DNA from 3 places in the Kitasatospora sp. NPDC022856 genome. Region 2 is predicted to be linked to each of the others. Evidence: predicted binding sites of a transcription regulator. Region 2 holds the regulator's gene; each other region holds the start of a gene.

Evidence for each region. The regulator HrcA, encoded in region 2, represses chaperone genes, less so after heat shock. The targets are predictions, from matches to a motif close to TTNGCACTCNGNNNNNCNGAGTGCNAA.
Region 1: groL (chaperonin GroEL) is a predicted target of HrcA. The motif match lies at 2,421-2,447, and genes of this name have one in related genera.
Region 3: ACZ34W_RS10130 (FmdB family zinc ribbon protein) is a predicted target of HrcA. The motif match lies at 4,076-4,102, and genes of this name have one in related genera.

What each region holds. Positions count from the first base shown of each region.
Region 1 is NZ_JBVHHE010000006.1:81,056-87,322, forward strand. It holds gene thrC (threonine synthase) at 1-1,040, shown strand, start outside; gene ACZ34W_RS09320 (ubiquitin-like small modifier protein 1) at 1,103-1,381, shown strand; gene ACZ34W_RS09325 (cold-shock protein) at 1,985-2,188, shown strand; gene groL (chaperonin GroEL) at 2,604-4,226, shown strand; gene ACZ34W_RS09335 (hypothetical protein) at 4,327-4,692, shown strand; gene ACZ34W_RS09340 (HD domain-containing protein) at 4,820-5,473, opposite strand; gene ACZ34W_RS09345 (PadR family transcriptional regulator) at 5,565-5,912, shown strand; gene ACZ34W_RS09350 (hypothetical protein) at 5,909-6,267, shown strand, end outside.
Region 2 is NZ_JBVHHE010000001.1:526,490-532,756, reverse strand. It holds gene hemW (radical SAM family heme chaperone HemW) at 1-756, shown strand, start outside; gene ACZ34W_RS02410 (DUF3097 domain-containing protein) at 814-1,647, opposite strand; gene pspAB (PspA-associated protein PspAB) at 1,679-2,263, opposite strand; gene htpX (zinc metalloprotease HtpX) at 2,293-3,213, opposite strand; gene hrcA (heat-inducible transcriptional repressor HrcA) at 3,474-4,508, shown strand; gene dnaJ (molecular chaperone DnaJ) at 4,585-5,724, shown strand; gene ACZ34W_RS02385 (16S rRNA (uracil(1498)-N(3))-methyltransferase) at 5,809-6,267, shown strand, end outside.
Region 3 is NZ_JBVHHE010000006.1:256,594-262,860, forward strand. It holds gene ACZ34W_RS10110 (phosphatase PAP2 family protein) at 1-834, opposite strand, end outside; gene ACZ34W_RS10115 (sigma-70 family RNA polymerase sigma factor) at 1,365-2,336, shown strand; gene ACZ34W_RS10120 (hypothetical protein) at 2,461-2,730, shown strand; gene mscL (large conductance mechanosensitive channel protein MscL) at 2,741-3,154, opposite strand; gene ACZ34W_RS10130 (FmdB family zinc ribbon protein) at 3,726-4,064, opposite strand; gene ACZ34W_RS10135 (MFS transporter) at 4,319-5,596, opposite strand; gene ACZ34W_RS10140 (potassium/proton antiporter) at 6,033-6,267, opposite strand, start outside.

The sequences.
Region 1 (6,267 bases), on a different contig from region 2:
TGGCCGACAAGCCGAACCTCAACCCGGGGTGGACCCCGCTGGTGAAGGCGGACAACCTGGGCCGCGAGCTCGGGTTCACCGCCCAGCTGCACGTCAAGGACGACTCCGGCAACCCGACGCACTCCTTCAAGGACCGGGTGGTCGCCTGCGCGATCGAGGCGGCCCGCGCGTTCCACTTCACGACCCTCTCCTGCTCCTCGACCGGCAACCTGGCCGGCGCGGTGGGCGCGGCGGCGGCCCGGGCCGGGTTCAAGTCCTGCGTGTTCATCCCGCACGACCTGGAGCAGGGCAAGGTCGTCATGGCCGGTGTCTACGGTGGCGAGCTGGTCGGCATCGAGGGCAACTACGACGACGTGAACCGCTTCTGCTCGGAGCTGATCGGCGACCCGGCCGGTGAGGGCTGGGGCTTCGTCAACGTCAACCTGCGCCCGTACTACGGCGAGGGTTCCAAGACGCTGGCGTACGAGATCTGCGAGCAGCTCGGCTGGCGGCTGCCGGAGCAGATCGTCATCCCGATCGCCTCGGGCTCGCAGCTGACGAAGATCGACAAGGGCCTGCAGGAGCTGATCAAGCTGGGCCTGGTCGAGGACCGGCCGTACCGGATCTTCGGCGCCCAGGCGGCGGGCTGCTCGCCGGTGTCGGCGGCCTTCAAGGCCGGCCAGGACGTGATCCGGCCGGTCAGGCCGGACACCATCGCCAAGTCGCTGGCGATCGGCAACCCGGCCGACGGCCCCTACGTGCTGGACATCGCCCGGCGCACCGGCGGGGCGGTCGAGGACGTCACCGACGCCGAGGTGGTCGCCGCGATCAAGCTGCTGGCCCGGACCGAGGGCATCTTCGCCGAGACCGCGGGCGGGGTGACCGTCGGCGTGCTGAAGAAGCTGGTCGAGACCGGACAGCTGGATCCGGCCAAGGAGACCGTCGCGATCAACACCGGTGACGGCCTGAAGACGCTGGACGCCGTCTCCGACTCCGGGATGACCACCGTCATCCGCCCGACGCTGGCCTCGTTCCGCGACGCCGGCCTCGCGTCCGCCTGACCCGCCCGCCGCCCCCGCAGCCCGTACCGGCCGCCCGGCCGCACCGCCCGAGGAGATCCCCCATGAGCGCCACCGTCCGCATCCCGACCATCCTGCGCACCTACACCGGCGGCGCCGCCGAGGTGGCCGCCGAGGGCGCCACCCTGGGCGACGTCATCGCCGACCTGGAGCGGAACCACGCCGGGATCGCCGCCCGGATCCTGGACGACGCCGGCAAGCTGCGCCGGTTCGTCAACGTCTACGTCAACGACGACGACGTCCGCTTCGCCGAGGGCCTGGCCACCGAGATCAAGGACGGCGCGAGCGTTTCGATCATTCCGGCGGTGGCCGGCGGCTGCTGATCCGCCCCTTTCCGACCAGGCCTTTCATCGGCCGACCCGTTTTCGACCGGGCCGTCCGCCCGTACGGAATTCCGATCTCCGTACGCGCGGGCGGCCCGCCGCATTCCGGCGGGAATATTTCGCGGTCCGGGGGAGTAGAGTGTGGCTCGTCCGGGAAGAGGGCCGCGCCACCCCCCTCGCGCCGGTACTCGAACTCCGTCCGCGCCCGTACCGCCGGTGTCTGTCCGGCCGCTGAGACCGGCGCCGGGGCCGTGACCGTGAAACATGTCAGGCCGATGTCAGAATTCTCGAAGGCATTTGAGTAATTCGTCCGCTATGTCCGGCGTGAAATGCCGATTTCCTCCCGCTTTGGTCTGGCCTGTCCCCTGGTGGACCTAGGGAATTCCCAGCGGTTGACCCTGTTGCAGAGGGCGTCGATCCGGATACATTCAGCCGCGGTCGACGCAATCACCCGCTCACCGGAGGCCTTCCGGTGGTCTCCGCGGACGATTGTGGCGTGCACGGCTGCGCCCAGGGGGGGTTCCCCGGGCCGGCCTCAAACCAGACCCGGGCCCGCGACCTGCGGGCGCGTGAAGGGCCAGCACAGCACTAGGGGAGTTCGGAATGGCTCAGGGCACCGTCAAGTGGTTCAACGCGGAGAAGGGCTACGGCTTCATCGCGGTCGACGGTGGTGCGGACGTCTTCGTCCACTACAGCGCGATCCAGATGGACGGCTACCGCACCCTTGAGGAGGGCCAGCGGGTCGAGTTCGAGATCTCTCAGGGGCAGAAGGGCCCGCAGGCGGACATGGTCCGCGCCGCGGTCTGACCTTTCCGACCCCAGGAGTTCGGCTCGGCCCATTCGGCTGGTGCACCTCTTGCTTCACGACGGGCCCGTACGACACATGTCGTACGGGCCCGTCGGCATGTCCGGCGGGGGCCCGCGCGGCGTCCGGCGCGGGGGTGCCGGACACCCCGGCGGCGGCCCGGCGGCGGCCCGTCGGGGGCTCGCCGACGGCGGCCGCAGGGGGCGGACGCGGCTCGCGGGTTGGGCGATTGGGCTTGCACTCGCCTACCCGGAGTGCTAATCATTGGCGTTAGCACTCACAGTGTGAGAGTGACAGCGGACTGGGTCGGTGAGGCCCCCGGGAGCGGTAGGGGAAAGGACCCCCGCACACCAGGGCCGTCCGTCGCGGGCACCCCTTGGTCCGAGCAGTCGACCGTGTCCCGGAGGACCACTTCTGATGGCCAAGATCATCGCCTTTGATGAGGAAGCTCGCCGCGGCCTTGAGCGTGGCATGAACCAGCTCGCCGACGCGGTGAAGGTCACGCTCGGCCCCAAGGGCCGCAACGTCGTGCTGGAGAAGAAGTGGGGCGCCCCCACGATCACCAACGACGGTGTCTCCATCGCCAAGGAGATCGAGCTCGAGGACCCCTACGAGAAGATCGGCGCGGAGCTCGTCAAGGAGGTCGCCAAGAAGACCGACGACGTCGCGGGTGACGGCACCACCACCGCCACCGTGCTGGCCCAGGCGCTCGTTCGCGAGGGTCTGCGCAACGTCGCCGCCGGCGCCAACCCGATGGCCCTGAAGCGCGGTATCGAGAAGGCCGTCCAGGCCGTCTCGGACCAGCTGCTGGCCCAGGCCAAGGACGTGGAGACCAAGGAGCAGATCGCCTCCACCGCCTCCATCTCGGCCGCCGACACCCAGATCGGCGAGCTCATCGCCGAGGCCATGGACAAGGTCGGCAAGGAAGGCGTCATCACCGTCGAGGAGAGCAACACCTTCGGTCTGGAGCTCGAGCTCACCGAGGGCATGCGCTTCGACAAGGGCTACATCTCCGCCTACTTCGCCACCGACCTGGAGCGGATGGAGGCGACGTTCGAGGACCCGTACATCCTCATCGCCAACTCCAAGATCGGCTCGGTCAAGGACCTGCTCCCGCTGCTGGAGAAGGTCATGCAGAGCGGCAAGCCGCTCGTCATCATCGCCGAGGACGTCGAGGGCGAGGCCCTGTCGACCCTGGTCGTGAACAAGATCCGCGGCACCTTCAAGTCCGTCGCCGTCAAGGCCCCGGGCTTCGGCGACCGCCGCAAGGCCATGCTCGGCGACATCGCCATCCTCACCGGTGGCACCGTGATCTCCGAGGAGGTCGGCCTCAAGCTGGAGAACGCCGGCGTCGACCTGCTGGGCACCGCCCGCAAGGTGGTCATCACCAAGGACGAGACCACCATCGTCGACGGTGGCGGCGACAGCGACCAGGTCGCCGGCCGCGTGAACCAGATCCGTGCCGAGATCGAGAACAGCGACTCGGACTACGACCGCGAGAAGCTCCAGGAGCGCCTCGCCAAGCTGGCCGGCGGCGTGGCCGTCATCAAGGCCGGCGCGGCCACCGAGGTGGAGCTCAAGGAGCGCAAGCACCGCATCGAGGACGCCGTCCGCAACGCGAAGGCCGCCGTCGAGGAGGGCATCGTCGCCGGTGGTGGCGTCGCGCTGCTGCAGGCCGGTGTCGCGTTCGACAAGCTGGAGCTGGAGGGCGACGAGGCCACCGGTGCCAACATCGTCCGCGTGGCGCTGGAGGCCCCGATCAAGCAGATCGCGACCAACGCCGGCCTCGAGGGCGGTGTCGTGGTGGAGAAGGTGCGCAACCTCCCCGCCGGTCACGGCCTGAACGCCGCCACCAACACCTACGTCGACCTCATCGCCGAGGGCATCATCGACCCGGCGAAGGTCACCCGTTCCGCGCTGCAGAACGCCGCCTCCATCGCGGCGCTCTTCCTCACCACCGAGGCCGTCATCGCCGACAAGCCGGAGAAGGCCGCCGCGGCCGCCGGCGGAGGCATGCCGGGCGGTGACATGGACTTCTGATCCCCTCCGGGATCGGTCGTTTCCCGATCGCACGGGCGGTTCCCCTCGGGGAGCCGCCCGTGCGGCGTTGTGTCCGGCGCCGTTTTGGGACAATGGACGGATGGCTGCCACCGCTGATGACATCGAGACCGCCCTGCACAACGCGCGGGCGCTGATCCTGGCCGACCTGACCGCGCGGGACGTGGCGGACGCCGCCGTGGTGTCGCTGGTCGAGGACGCCGTGACGCACCGCCGGTGGTGGCTTGAGCAGTGGCCGGACGGCGCCGAGTACGTGCTCGGGCTGGTCGCCCAGGACGTCCAGGACGCGCTGCTGGAGGCCTACGGCCGCTGGCCGCTCTGCACCTCGTGCGCGGCCGATGGTGACCCGCACGCGCTGGGCGTCGAGCCCGAGCTGGGGCCGGAGCCGCACTGGGTCTGCGGCAAGGCGGGGGCGGTGGTGGCGCCCGTCGGCCGGCTCGACGGCTGACCCTGCCCCGGCCCGGCCCGGCGCCCCGTGCGCCGGGCCGGGCCTTCGCGCGTCCTGGGCGGGTCGGCCGGTCAACGGGTCGGCCGGTCAGTGAGTCGGCTGGTCAGCCGGTCGGCCGGTCAGTGAGTCAGCCTTCGAGCCGGTCGAGTTCGGCCGCCAGGTTGGCCCGGGCGGCGGCGTCGAAGCGCTCGCGGGCGAGGGGCGTGCGGTAGAGCGCGGGCAGGGCCAGGAGCCGGCGCAGGATGTCGGCCCGCCCGGCGCGGAAGTCCGGCTCCGGGACGAAGGCGTACTCCTCGCGCACCGCGGCCGCGTAGGCGGCGTACGCCCGCGGGTCGCCGCCGAGGACGGCGAGGTCCGCGTCGCAGAGCACCTCGCCGTCCCGGTCGCCGGGTTCGGGGCGGTGCGAGACGGTGAGCCGGACCAGACGGGCCACCTCGGCGGTCCGCGGTCCGGACAGGCCCGCCTCGGTGAGCGCCCGGACGGCGAGGGCGGCGCTGCGCTCCTCGTTCTCGGAGCGGTCCGGGCGGTAGACGGCGTCGTGGAACCAGGCGGCCAGCCGGACGGTGTCCGGGTCCTCGGCGTGCGCGGCGAGCACGTCCACGTGGCCGAGCACCGCCCGCAGGTGGGCGGTGGTGTGGTAGCGGCGCTGCGGTTCGGCCCAGCGGCCCAGCAGGTCGCGGCCGTACGGCGCGGGGTCGGCGCCGGCGCCGCAGCGGCGCAGCAGGGCGGTCCAGTCGGCGAGCAGGTCGGCCGGGACGGGGGCGGCGGGCTGGTTCGGCATGGGCTCATTCTGGCGGGGTGCCGGTCGCGGCACGGGCGGAGTCCGGCGGGTCCACTGGACGCATATGTAGTTTGACGATATATGTAGTCCTATGACAGAACGAGCCATGCAGGAGCCGACGCTGCTTCTGCTCACCGCGCTGGCCGACGCGCCCAGACACGGCTACGCGCTCATCCAGGAGGTCACCGCGATCTCCGACGGCCGGGTGAAGATGCGCACCGGCACCCTCTACGGCGCGCTCGACCGGCTGCTCCAGCAGGGCCTGATCGAGGTCGCCGCCGAGGAGGTCGTGGACGGCCGGGCCCGGCGCAGCTACGCGCTGACGCCGGCCGGCCGCGGCGCGCTGGCGGCCGAGGCGGGGCGGCTGCGGGCCGTCGCCTCCGAGGCCGAGCGCCGGCTCTCCGCCGTGCTCTCGATGGTCAGGGGGGTCTTCGCGTGAGCATGCAGACCATCGACCGGCCGGTCGCCCTGCGGGCGGCGCTCCAGCTCTACCCGGCCCGCTACCGCCGCGAGCGCGGCGAGGAGCTGGCGGCGGTCTTCGCCGACACCACGGCGGAGGCGGACCGGCCCACCCTGCTGCGGGAGGCGCTGGACCTCGCCGCCTACGGCCTGCGGATGCGCGCCCGGCTGACCTCGGCGTCGGCGGCCGGGCGGCTGCTGGCGCTGGCGGTTCCGCTGGTGGCCGGCACCGCCGCGGGGGCCGCCCTCTACCCGTGGGTCAGCAACCCCGACCTGATCGCCTGGCGTATCCAGGGGGCGCACTCCTCGGTCCTGCTGGCGCTGACCGTGTTCGC
Region 2 (6,267 bases):
GCCCGGCCGCACGTCCTGCGGCTGCTCGACCGCCACCACACCCCGGGCCGCCCGGAGGCCTGCGTGGCCGAGGCCCGCGCGGCCGGCTTCGAGCACGTCAACCTGGACCTCATCTACGGCACCCCCGGCGAGTCCGACGACGACTGGCGGGCCTCCCTGGACGCCGCGATCGGCGCCGGGCCGGACCACGTCTCGGCCTACTCGCTGATCGTCGAGGACGGCACCAAGCTCGCCGCCCGGGTCAAGCGCGGCGAGCTGCCGATGATCGACGACGACGTGCACGCCGACCGCTACCTGATCGCCGAGCAGGCGCTCGCCGCCGCCGGCTACTCCTGGTACGAGGTCTCCAACTGGGCCACCACCCCGCAGGGCCGCTGCCGCCACAACGAGCTCTACTGGACCGGCGGCGACTGGTGGGGCGCCGGCCCCGGCGCGCACAGCCACGTCGGCGGCGTCCGCTGGTGGAACGCCAAGCACCCGGCCGGCTACGCCCGCGCCCTCGCCGAGCGCCGCACCCCGGCCCAGGGCCGCGAGCGGCTCACCGACGAGGACCGCCGGGTCGAGCGCATCCTGCTCGAACTGCGCCTCGCCGAGGGCATCCCGCTGGACCTGCTCACGGCGACCGGCCGCGCGGCCGCCGACCGGCACCTCGCCGACGGCCTGCTCGACCGCACCACCCACGAGCGCGGCCGGGCCACCCTGACCCTCCAGGGCCGCCTCCTGGCCGACGCCGTGGTCCGCGACCTGGTGGACTGAGAGCCGTTGCCGTGGTGTCGGCCGCCGGCTCGCGGTCGCGGGCCCACGGCTGACCGGTCAGTCCTCCAGGGTGACGAAGTCGATCAGTTCCTCGACCTTCGCCAGGAGCGCGGGCTCCAGGTCCTTGAAGGAGTCGACCGAGGCGAGGATCCGCTTCCACGCGGCGGGGGTGTCGGCCGGCCAGCCGAGGCGGCGGCAGACGCCCCCCTTCCAGTCCTCGCCGTAGGGGACGTCCGGCCAGCCGGGGATGCCGACGGAGGAGGGCTTCACGGCCTGCCAGACGTCGATGTACGGGTGGCCGACGACCAGCACGGCGTCGCCGGTGACCCGGGCGGCGATCCGGTGCTCCTTGGTGCCGGGGAGCAGGTGGTCGACCAGGACGCCGAGCCGGCGGCCCGGGCCGGGGGCGAAGTCGGCGACGATCGCGGGCAGGTCGTCGATGCCCTCCAGGTACTCGACGACGACGCCCTCGATCCGCAGGTCGTCCCCCCAGACCCGCTCGACCAGTTCGGCGTCGTGCCGCCCCTCGACGTAGATCCGCGACTCCCGGGCCACCCGGGCCCGCGCTCCGGGGACGGCGACCGAGCCGGAGGCCGTCCGGCCCGGCGCGCGCGGGGGCGCCGGCGCCGCGGCGGCGGGGCGGACCAGGGTGACGGTCCGGCCCTCCAGCAGGAAGCCGCGCGGCACCAGCGGGAACACCCGCCGCTTGCCGAACCGGTCCTCCAGGGTGACGGTGAACCCCTCGGCGGTCTTCTCGCAGCGCACCACCGCGCCGCAGAAGCCGGTCGCGGCCTCCTCGACCACGAGGTCCCGGTCGGCGGGCACCTCGGGGGCGGGCTGCTGCCGCTTCCACGGCGGGGTGAGGTCGGGTCCGTACTGGCGGCTGCGCATGCAGGTGACTATAGGCAGGCCCGACGGGGCGTCACAGGCCCGGCGCGCCCCAGACCGGGAACCAGCGGGTGAGGTCCTTCTCCAGCCGCAGGTCGTTCCCCAGCATGGCGTTGACCTGCAGTTCCAGCGGGCTGTCGCGCTTCTCCCCGCCGCCCGGCACCGGCGCGAACGGGTAGAAAGTGCCGCGCTTGTACAGGTAGACCAGCGCCAGCGGCTGCCCCTCGGCGCCGCGGAAGGCCACCAGCGAGCAGAGCAGCTGCGGGCCGAAGCCGTTCCCCTCCAGCTCGCTGTTGACCGCGTGCAGGTCGTTGACCAGCTCCGGCAGCTCCTCGGGGGTGTGCCGGGCGAGCAGCCAGGAGTAGCCGTAGGCGTCCTTGGAGGCCTCCACCGGGACGCCGCCGCGCTCGGTGTCGGCGTCCAGCAGGGCCCGGACCTGCCGCTCGACCTCGACGAAGGCGCCGCCCTCGACCGAGGAGAAGCAGACCGACCCGACGCCGGTCGGCCGGAAGCCGGCCGCCGCCTCCAGGGTCAGCGCGGCCGAGGGCACGCCGAACAGCTGGTCGAGGTCGGGCCGGACGGGCTTGGTGCGGCCGAACAGTGCGTCCAGGATTCCCACGGCGGTCCCCTCCGGGGCGTGTCGTCGGCTCAGCGGCCGAGCTGGGTGGAGATCTTCGCCAGCTGCTCCAGCCGCTGCTCCAGCGAGGGGTGGGTGGAGAACAGCTGCGAGGCGGCCTCCCGGGCGCTCAGCGCGGGGGCGAAGTAGAAGGCGTTGTACGGCTGGGCCTGGCGCAGGTCCTTGGTCGGGATCGCGGCGATCTGGCCGGTCACCTTGGTGAGCGCCGAGGCCAGTGCGCTGGGCCGGCCGGTGAGCTGGGCGGCGGCCCGGTCGGCGGCCAGTTCCCGGTAGCGGGAGAGCAACCGGGTCAGCAGGAAGCTGATCGCGTACACCACCACCGACACCAGCGGGATGACCAGCGCGGCGATCGCGGCGTTGGAGTCGTTGCTGTTGCGGCCGCCGCCCATGAAGCCGCCGTACATCGCGATCCGGGTCATCGCCCCGGCCAGTACGCCGAGGAAGCCGGCGATGGTCATCACCGCGACGTCCCGGTGGGCGACGTGCGACAGCTCGTGCGCCAGGACGCCCTCCAGTTCCTCCGGTTCCAGCCGCCGCAGCAGCCCGGTGGTGACGCAGACCACCGCGTTCTGCGGGTTGCGGCCGGTCGCGAAGGCGTTCGGCATGTCGTTGTCGGCGACCGCCACCCGGGGTTTGGGCATGTCGGCGAGGGCGCAGAGCCGGTCGACGGTGCCGTGCAGCTGGGGGTACTGCTCCGGGGTCACCCGGTGGGCGCCCATCGCCCGTTCGGTGATCTTGTCGCTGAACCAGAACTGGGCCACGAACAGCCCGCCGGAGATCAGCACGATCAGTGGCCAGGCGCCGCGCAGCAGCGCGATCAGCAGGCCGGTGAAACCCACGTACAGGAGCCCGATCACGAACATGGTCCCGACCATCCGGCCGGTCAGGCCGCGGTCCGGGGCGAAGCGGGTGGGCTGGCCCGAGGTCGACATCGCTGGTCCTCCGTTCGCCGTTCGCTATCGATGCTGCCACCCGGCCGGTCCCGCGGCATCACCCGCGCGCCGCGCGATGCGGGCAGGATCACCCCGGCGGTGCCGTTCCTGCCGTCGGACCCGGGCCTTACACTGGCAGGTACGGTTCTGGCACTCCTCTGTTCAGAGTGCCAAAGGCCGCGGTCCGCCCGGCGGACCGCACCATGCCGGAACGACACACGTCACCACGGACAACGTGCGAAGAGGGAGGTGCGTGCCCCATGGCCGGTGAGGTCCGCCAGCTCGACGAACGCAAGCTCGCCGTGCTCCGCGCCATCGTCCAGGACTACGTGGGCACCGAGGAGCCGGTCGGCTCCAAGGCTCTCGTCGAACGCCACAACCTCGGGGTCTCCCCGGCCACCGTCCGCAACGACATGGCCGCGCTGGAGGAGGACGGCTTCATCCACCAGCCGCACACCAGCGCCGGGCGGATCCCCACCGACAAGGGGTACCGCCTCTTCGTCGACCGGCTCGCCGAGGTCAAGCCGATGAGCGCGCCCGAGCGGCGGGCGATCCGGCACTTCCTGGACGGCGCGGTGGACCTGGACGACGTGGTCGCCCGCACGGTCCGGCTGCTCGCCCAGCTCACCCGGCAGGTGGCGGTGGTCCAGTACCCCTCGCTCTCCCGCTCCACGGTGCGCCACATCGAGCTGGTCGCGCTGGCTCCGGCCAAGGTCATGCTGGTCCTGATCACCAACACCGGCCGGGTCGAGCAGCGGATGGTCGACTGCCCGGGTCCGGTCGGCGAGGTGGTCCTCGCGGACCTCCGTGCCAAGATCAACACGAGGGCCGTCGGCGTGCGGCTGCCCGACGTGCCGGGGCTGCTGGACGAGCTCCCGGCGATGTTCGAGGCGGTGGACCGGCCGGCCGTCACCATCGTCCTGGCGACGCTCTTCGAGGCGCTCGCCGAGCAGAACGAGGAGCGGATCATGCTGGCCGGCACGGCCAACCTGACCCGCTTCGGCCACGACTTCCCGCTCACCATCCAGCCGGTGCTGGAGGCGCTGGAGGAGCAGGTCGTCCTGCTGCGCCTCCTGGGTGAGACGGCGGACGCCGGGATGACGGTCCGGATCGGCCGGGAGAACGCGTACGAAGGGCTCAATTCCACCTCGGTCGTCTCGGTCGGTTACGGTTCGGGCGACGAGAGCGTGGCCAAACTGGGTGTGATCGGTCCGACCCGGATGGACTATCCGGGCACAATGGGGGCGGTGCGAGCGGTGGCACGGTACGTGGGCCAGATCCTGGCCGAGTCGTAGGGAACGACCGGTGTCACACAGGTGACACCGGTACCAGTCGCAAGCACTTCTACAGGCGGAACAAGCGGAGCATTTGGTGGCCACGGACTACTACGCGGTACTCGGCGTCCGACGGGATGCGGGGCAGGACGAGATCAAGAAGGCGTTCCGGCGCCTGGCGCGCGAACTGCACCCGGACGTCAACCCCGACCCGAAGACGCAGGAGCGGTTCAAGGAGATCAACGCCGCCTACGAGGTCCTCTCCGACCCGCAGAAGCGGCAGGTCTACGACCTCGGCGGGGATCCCCTCTCGCCCAACGGCGGAGGCGCGGGCGGCTTCGGCGCGGGCGCGGCCGGGTTCGGCTTCTCCGACATCATGGACGCGTTCTTCGGCGCGGCCGCCGGTCAGCGCGGCCCGCGCTCGCGCACCCGGCGCGGCCAGGACGCCATGATCCGGCTGGAGATCACCCTGGAGGAGGCCGCGTTCGGCACCACCAAGGAACTCCAGGTCGACACCGCCGTCACCTGCACCACGTGCAGCGGCGAGGGCGCCGCCCCCGGCACCTCCGCGCAGACCTGTGACATGTGTCGCGGCAAGGGCGAGGTCTCCCAGGTCACCCGGTCCTTCCTGGGCCAGGTCATGACCTCCCGGCCCTGCCCGCAGTGCCAGGGCTTCGGCACCGTCGTGCCGACCCCATGCCCGGAGTGCGCCGGCGACGGCCGCGTGCGGGCCCGCCGCACCCTGACCGTGAAGATCCCGGCCGGTGTCGACAACGGCACCCGGATCCAGCTGGCCGGCGAGGGCGAGGTCGGCCCCGGCGGCGGCCCGGCCGGCGACCTCTACGTCGAGATCGCCGAGAGCACCCACCCGACCTTCCAGCGCCGCGGCGACGACCTGCACTGCACGGTCACCATCCCGATGACGGCCGCCTCGCTCGGCACCCAGGTGCCGCTGCAGACCCTGGACGGGCTGGAGGAGGTCGACATCCGGCCCGGCACCCAGTCCGGCCAGTCGATCCCGCTGCACGCCCGCGGCATCACCCATCTGCGCGGCGGCGGCCGGGGCGACTTGATAGTGCACGTCGAGGTGCAGACGCCCACCAAGCTCGACCCCGAGCAGGAGGACCTGCTGCGCCGGCTCGCGGTGCTGCGCGGCGAGGAGCGGCCCTCCGGGCAGTTCGCGCCGGGCCAGCAGGGGCTGTTCTCCCGGCTGAAGGACGCCTTCAACGGCCGCTGACCGTACCGGCGCCCGGTGCCCCGCTCCCGGCGGGTCACCGGGCGCCGTCGTTCCCCCGTCCGTCCCCCCACTCCAGGAACCGCCATGACCGCGCCCGTGTTCGTCGTCGAGACCGCGCAGCTCGCCTCCGCCGCCCCCGGCGCGGTGGTCCGGCTGGACGGCCCGGAGGGGCGGCACGCCGCCGCCGTGAAGCGGCTGGAGCCGGGCGAGGCGGTGACCCTGGCCGACGGGCTCGGCCTGGGCGCCGACGGCACCGTCACGGCCGTGCACGGCAAGGACGCCGTCGAGGTGACGGTCGCCGGGGTCCGCCGGGAGGCCGAGCCGGCGCCGCGGATCGTCGTCGTCCAGGCGCTGCCCAAGGGCGACCGCGGCGAGCTGGCGGTGGAGACCATGACCGAGGTCGGCGTGGACGTGGTGATCCCCTGGGCCGCCTCCCGCTGCATCACCCAGTGGAAGGGCGAGCGCGGTGCCAAGGCGCTCGCGAAGTGGCGCTCCACCGCCCGCGAGGCGGGCAAGCAGTCCCGCCGGCTGCGCTTCCCCGAG
Region 3 (6,267 bases), on a different contig from region 2:
CTCGCCGGCCCGCTCGCCGGCCCGCTCGCCGGCCTCCTCGAAGGCCGGATCAAAAGCCGGGTCGAAGGCCGGGTCGTAGGGCGCGGGGGCGGTCTGGGAAACGAGGACGCGCTGGACCCTCGGCCTGGTCCGCCAGTTGACCCGCCGGACGTCCCGGGCCAGCGCGCCGGGCCGGCAGAGCTCGACGGCCACGGTGACCGCGCCCAGGACGATCCCGGCGGCCAGCCAGCCGCCCAGCACGTCGCTCGGCCAGTGGACGGCGAGGGCTACCCTCGTCCAGCCGATCGTCAGCACGGTCAGCGCGGCGATCGAACAGGCGGTGATCCGCCCGCCGCGCGAGGACCGGTGCCAGACCAGCCCGACCAGGACGGCGCAGGTGATCACGGAGGCCATCGCATGCCCGGAAGGGAGGGCCGGGCCGCCGGCGTGGGCGACCGGGTCGGGGAAGCGCGGCCGCAGGCGGTCGAGGCAGAGCTTCAGGACCCACAGGAAGCCCCAGCCGACCAGCGCCTGGGCCGCCGCCCAGCAGGCCAGCACCCGGGCCCCGATCAGCCAGAGCCAGAGCGTGGCGGCGCCGAGCAGCGTACGCATGGTGATCGTGCCGCCGATGTCGGTGAGCATCTGCACCGAGGCGACCCACACTCTTCGGCCCTGGGCGTAGCGGTGCATGTCGTCCACCCAGCCCTGGTCCAGGCGGGCGAGGGGGGACCAGCCGGTCTGCACCAGGGTGGCCAGGACCGCGAACAGCGCGGTACAGCCCGCCGCGAGCGCCACGTGCCGGAGCAGGTGGCGATTACGCGGGGTGAGGAGAAGCGAGCTGTTGGTCAGGTGCATGGCTGACACCTTCCCAGTGCGTTGTGCTGATCGGACGCCTGCGCGATAGCGATTTGGCATCTTTTGTGCGGAGGATCTGCGTGCGCCGGGGTGCGGGCGCGGGGCGGCTCCGGGGTGCGGAACCGGTGGCAGCGGCGGCTCCGGCGGGGCCGGGCGGGAACGCGCGCGGCTGCCCGCGGGTTCTCCGGAGTGAAGGGTCCGCAAAGGAGCGCGCCGGCGGCCCCGGCATGGGCGGCCGCGCAGCGGCAAGGCGTCGGGGGGCCGCACCCGCGGTCCCGCCGACCGCTTTCGGTGGACCGCGCCGTGTGGACCGCCCGGCCGGCACCTGTGGTGCCGGCCCGGTCACGCTCCGTCCAGTGGCGGGGTGAAAACCGGCAGCATACTGCATCGGCGGAAGAATCTGAGCGACTTGGGAATGTTGTCCGGAATCTGTTCGTTGGATCGTTACGTGTGAGCCCCGCGGGGCCCGCATTCTTGCCCTCTTGGGGGCAGGCAGGCAGACCTCGGCAATTCCAGCAAAGGGAGCAAGCATGGCCACCCGTGCCGTCGTTCGCGACAGGGCCGACCGGACTCGCGCGGCCCGCCCGACCAACCTTGAGGCCGACCGTGACCTGGTCGGTATGTATCTCGACGAGATCGCCAGGACGCCCCTGCTCGATGCCGCCGAGGAGGTCGAGCTCTCGCTGCGGATCGAGGCCGGTGTGTACGCCCAGCACCTGCTGGAGGAGGCGGAGCTCCCCGAGGGTGTGAAGCGTGAGGAGCTGGAGGCGATAGCCGAGGACGCCGAGCGCGCCAAGGACGTCTTCATCCGCTCCAACCTCCGGCTGGTCGTCGCCGTCGCGCGGCGTTACCCGCGCAGCGGCCTTCCGTTGCTCGACCTCATCCAGGAGGGCAACGCCGGCCTGGTGCGGGCGGTGGAGAAGTTCGACTACGCCAAGGGTTTCAAGTTCTCCACCTACGCCACCTGGTGGATCCGGCAGGCCATCACCCGGTCCATCGCCGACCAGTCGCGCACCATCCGGCTGCCTGTCCACCTGGTCGAGGAGCTGGGCCGGATCCGGCGTGTCCAGCGGGAGAAGTCCAAGGAGCTGGGCCGCGAGCCGGAGCCGGCCGAGATCGCGGCCGAGCTGGACACCACCGAGGCGCGGATCAAGGACGTCCTGGACTGGGCGCGTGACCCGGTGAGCCTCAACATGTCCGTCGACGACGAGGGCGAGACCCAGTTCGGCGACCTGGTCGAGGACACCGGGGCGACGTCCCCGGAGGACGCCGTGATGGTCATGCTCCGCCGCGAGGAGCTGGACGGTCTGATCGGGCGCCTGGACGACCGGACGGCCTCGATCATCCGGTCGCGCTACGGGATGGAGGACGGCCGTGAGCGGACGCTCACCGAGGTGGGCAAGCAGCACGGGCTGACGCGGGAGCGGATCCGCCAGATCGAGAAGCACGCGCTGGCCGAGCTGAAGCGGATCGCCGACCACGCGGGCTTCGAAGCCGCCTGACGGCCTCCCCGCCGCCACCTCGCCGGCGTACCGGGGCCCCGGGTGCGGAATCGCTCCGCACCGGGGCCCTCACGCGTCCCCGGCGGCGGTCGGCGCGGGCGCGGGGAGCTTCTAGGCTGGAGGAGTGGACGATGTGCGAGACGGAGGCGGGCCGGTGACCGAGCGGGAGCCCAGGCAGGACGGCGGGGGCAGGACGGACGCCGCGGAGGCCGTGAAGGCGTCCGACGACCCCAAGGCCGCGACGATGGGCCGGCTGGTCTTCCGGGACCCGCTGGACCAGCAGTCCAGTGACGACACCGACGCCGGCTGGGGCGGGCGCCCGGGAGCGGCGGACAGTGGAGGACGGGGGCTGGACTGGTACCTGAGCCAGCGCCCGCCGCACCACGGCGACTGACGGGGAGTGCTCAGCGCTGGCGCGTGACCAGCGCGTCGCGGATCTCGGTCAGCAGCAGGACCTGCTCGGCCTCCGCCTGGACCTCGGTGATGCCTCTGCGCCGGGCGGCGAGCCTGGTCATCGGCAGGATCAGGCAGAAGTACACGACGGCCGCGGTGATGAGGAACTGCAGGAGGGCGCTCAGCACCGAGCCCCACAGGATGAGGACCCCGGACGTGACCTCGCCGGTCGCGCTCAGCTCGCAGGGGCCCTTGAGGCAGGAACTGTAGGCACCCAGGTCCTTGGCCCCGAAGGCGCCGACGATCGGGTTGATCACGCCCTTGACGAAGGCGTTGATGATGTTGGTGAACGCCGCGCCGATGACGACGGCGACGGCGAGTTCGACGACATTTCCGCGCAGCAGGAATTCCTTGAAGCCTTTCATGCCGCGTGAACGACGAAGTCGTGGTCCGGTCACGGGTGAGCTTCGAGGTGTTCCGATTGACAACCCGATCGGCTGACCGACGCGGCGCCCGGAGGGGAGAGACCCGCCCGCGCGGGCCCGACGGCCAGCGCGGCCGACAGCGCGACCAGCAGCAGGGCGGGCACCCCGAGCCGGTGCCGGGCGGCCCGGCGGAGCCGGTGGAGGCGGCCACCGCCACGCCGGATCGGCGCGAAGGGCGGCACCTCCCGCCGGGGCGGAACGGCCGGGGCGGGGAGCGGCGGGAATCGCGGGGGGAGGCTCGTGGTCGACATGGGCACCACCGGTGGTCGCGGGGCGCCGGCCCGGGGTGCGGGCCGGCTCTTCCGACGCACACTCTGGGCGGCCCAGGGGTCGGGTGGAAGTCCTGTCCCCAGGCCTGTGGACAACTCGGCCCTGTGGACAACTCTGTACACCCGAACGGGGTAGTGGGCCCATTGGCGGTTGACCGCGAGCGGCCTGCCTCCGCCCGGGCACGCGAAAGGCCCGCGGGCCGCGCGATGGCGCGGGCCCACGGGCCTTCCGAAGTCTGGTCTCAGCCGGCCGGCTTCGCCGCCGGAGCCGAGCTCGCGGCAGCGGTCGAGCCGCCCGAGGACGACGAGGACGAGGTCGAAGCAGCCGACGACGAGCCGGACGAGGACGAACCCGACGAGGTCGAGTTCGACGACGAGCCGGTGCCCACCGAGCTGCTGGACGAGGATCGGCTGTCGGTCCGGTAGAAGCCGGAGCCCTTGAAGACCACACCCACGGCCGAGAAGACCTTGCGGAGCCGTCCCTGGCAGTCGGGGCACGTGGTCAGCGCCTCGTCGGTGAACTTCTGCACCGCCTCCAGGCCGTTGCCGCACTCGGTGCACTGGTACTGGTACGTGGGCACTTGTCTTCCTCCTGGCACTCTCGCCTGATGAGTGCTAACGATGGTCAATGATGCGGCATTCCGCTGGATCAGTCCAGCGACTCGAATGTGAGATGAGCCGGGGGCGCGCCGAAGCACCCGTTCCCCCGCCCGCCGGAAGCCGGCCGCCGAGGGCCGCCGCCCCGGCCCGGACCCGCCGCCCGACCGGCCGGACGCGTCCGACCCGACCCGACGCCGCCGGACGCCGCCCGACCCGTCGCCCCGAGCCCCGCCGCTCAGCCCTTCGCCGCCCCGACCAGCTGCGGAGCCGAGCCCCGCTCGTTCGCGCCCGCGACCACCGTGCTCGCCACGCCCGGCGCGATCAGCAGGTACCGCAGCGCGACCAGCGCGACCAGGCCGAGCCCGGCACCGGCCATCGGCACCAGGAACCCGGCCGACGGCCCGTGTCCGTCGATCAGCCGTCCGGCGACCGTGGACCCGGCCGCCAGGCCCAGCCCGATGGCACCGGTCAGCCAGGTGAAGGCCTCGGTCTTGGCGCCGTCCGCGACCAGCGTCTCGACCAGGGTGTACCCGGTGATCAGCGTCGGTGCGATGGCCAGGCCGCAGACCAGCCCGGCGACGGACAGCGCGACCAGGTTGGGCATCGCCCAGAGCGTCGAGCAGCCCACGACCAGCAGCGCGTAGCTGGCCAGCATCCGGTGCCGGGCGGCCCGGCGCCAGGCGACCATGCCGTACAGCACGCCGGCCAGCATCGAGCCGCCGGCGAAGATCCCGTACACGGTGCCGTTGGCGCCGGGCTGGCCGACCGACTCGGTGAACGCGGTGACCGACACCTGCATGGCGCCGAAGACGGTGCCGACGCCCAGGAACGCGCCGGCCAGCAGCCGGACGCCGGGGGAGGAGAGCGCGGAGACCCGGCGGACGCCGGGCTGGTGCGGGTGCCGGGCCGGCGCGGTGCGCCGCTGGGCGGCGAAGGCCAGTCCGCCGACCACGGTCAGCGCGGCCTCGGCGATCAGCCCGGCGGCGGGCGTGACCGAGGTGGCGATGGCGCCGGCGAGCACCGGGCCGATCACGAAGGTGAACTCGTCCGTCACGGACTCGAAGGCGAAGGCGGTGTTGAGCTTGGCGGCCGACAGCGCGGACGCCGAGCGTCCGCCGGCCGCACCCTCGGCGGAGAGCTTGGCGACCCAGCGGGACCGGACCATCGCGCCGACCTGCGGCACGCTGGCGCCGGCCGGGGCGGCGGCGAGGAAGAGGGTCCAGACCGGGGCGTGGCCCAGGGCCAGCGCGATCAGCGCGCCGACCGAGACCGCGTGCACGATCACGGTCGGGACGAGCACGGCGGCCTGGCCGTAGCGGTCGGCCAGCCGGCCGGTCTGCGGGCCGATGAAGGCCTGGGCGACGGCGGAGACCGCCGCGACGCTGCCGGCCGTGCCGTAGGAGCCGTGGGTGTCCAGCACCAGCAGGACGATGCCCAGGCTGAGCATCGCGTACGGGAGCCGCGCGGCGAAGGCGGGGGCCAGGAACGTCCAGGCCCCGGGGGTGCGCAGCAGTGCGCCGTACCCGACGCGGGCGGGTGCGCCCTGGTCGGTGGTGGCCCCGGTGCCCGGCCGGGTGTCCGGGAGCGTGTCGGTGGCCAGGGCGGCGCGGGTGTCCGCGGTGTTCTCGACCGTTCGGCGGGCCGTCACGGTCGTCCTTCCTGCTGCCTGGTAGCGCGGAAGGGGCATGGGGTGGCCCCGACGGCGCCGAGAGTCGTCCTCTCGCGCGTCGACCGGGGTAGTTACCGGGCCCGCCCGGCGTGGTTGCCGGGATCCGCGCCGCGGCCGCCGAGCGGTCGCGCCAACTCTGCTTCAGGCAGATGCTGGGGTGTTTCGATCGTTCTGCATATACGCGCGTAGATGACGCGCTACCCCCACCATACAGAGGACATCCAGATCTGTCCCGTCCATCGGAGGTGAACGCTGGACGAACCCCCCGTGGTCATCGCGGTCACCGCCGCCCGTACAGCCACCCCGCGAGCTTGCCGCCCTTGTCCACGGCCCGCAGCCGCCGCTCGGCGGCCTCGCTGACCTCGTCGGTGGTCACGACCAGCAGTTCGTCGCCGCCGCGCAGCACGGTGGCCTTGTCCGGAACGAAGCTGCTGCCCTCCCGGACGACCAGGGTCACCGCCGCGCCGGCCGGCAGCCGCAGCTCGCCGATCTCCACGCCGGACATCCTGGAACTC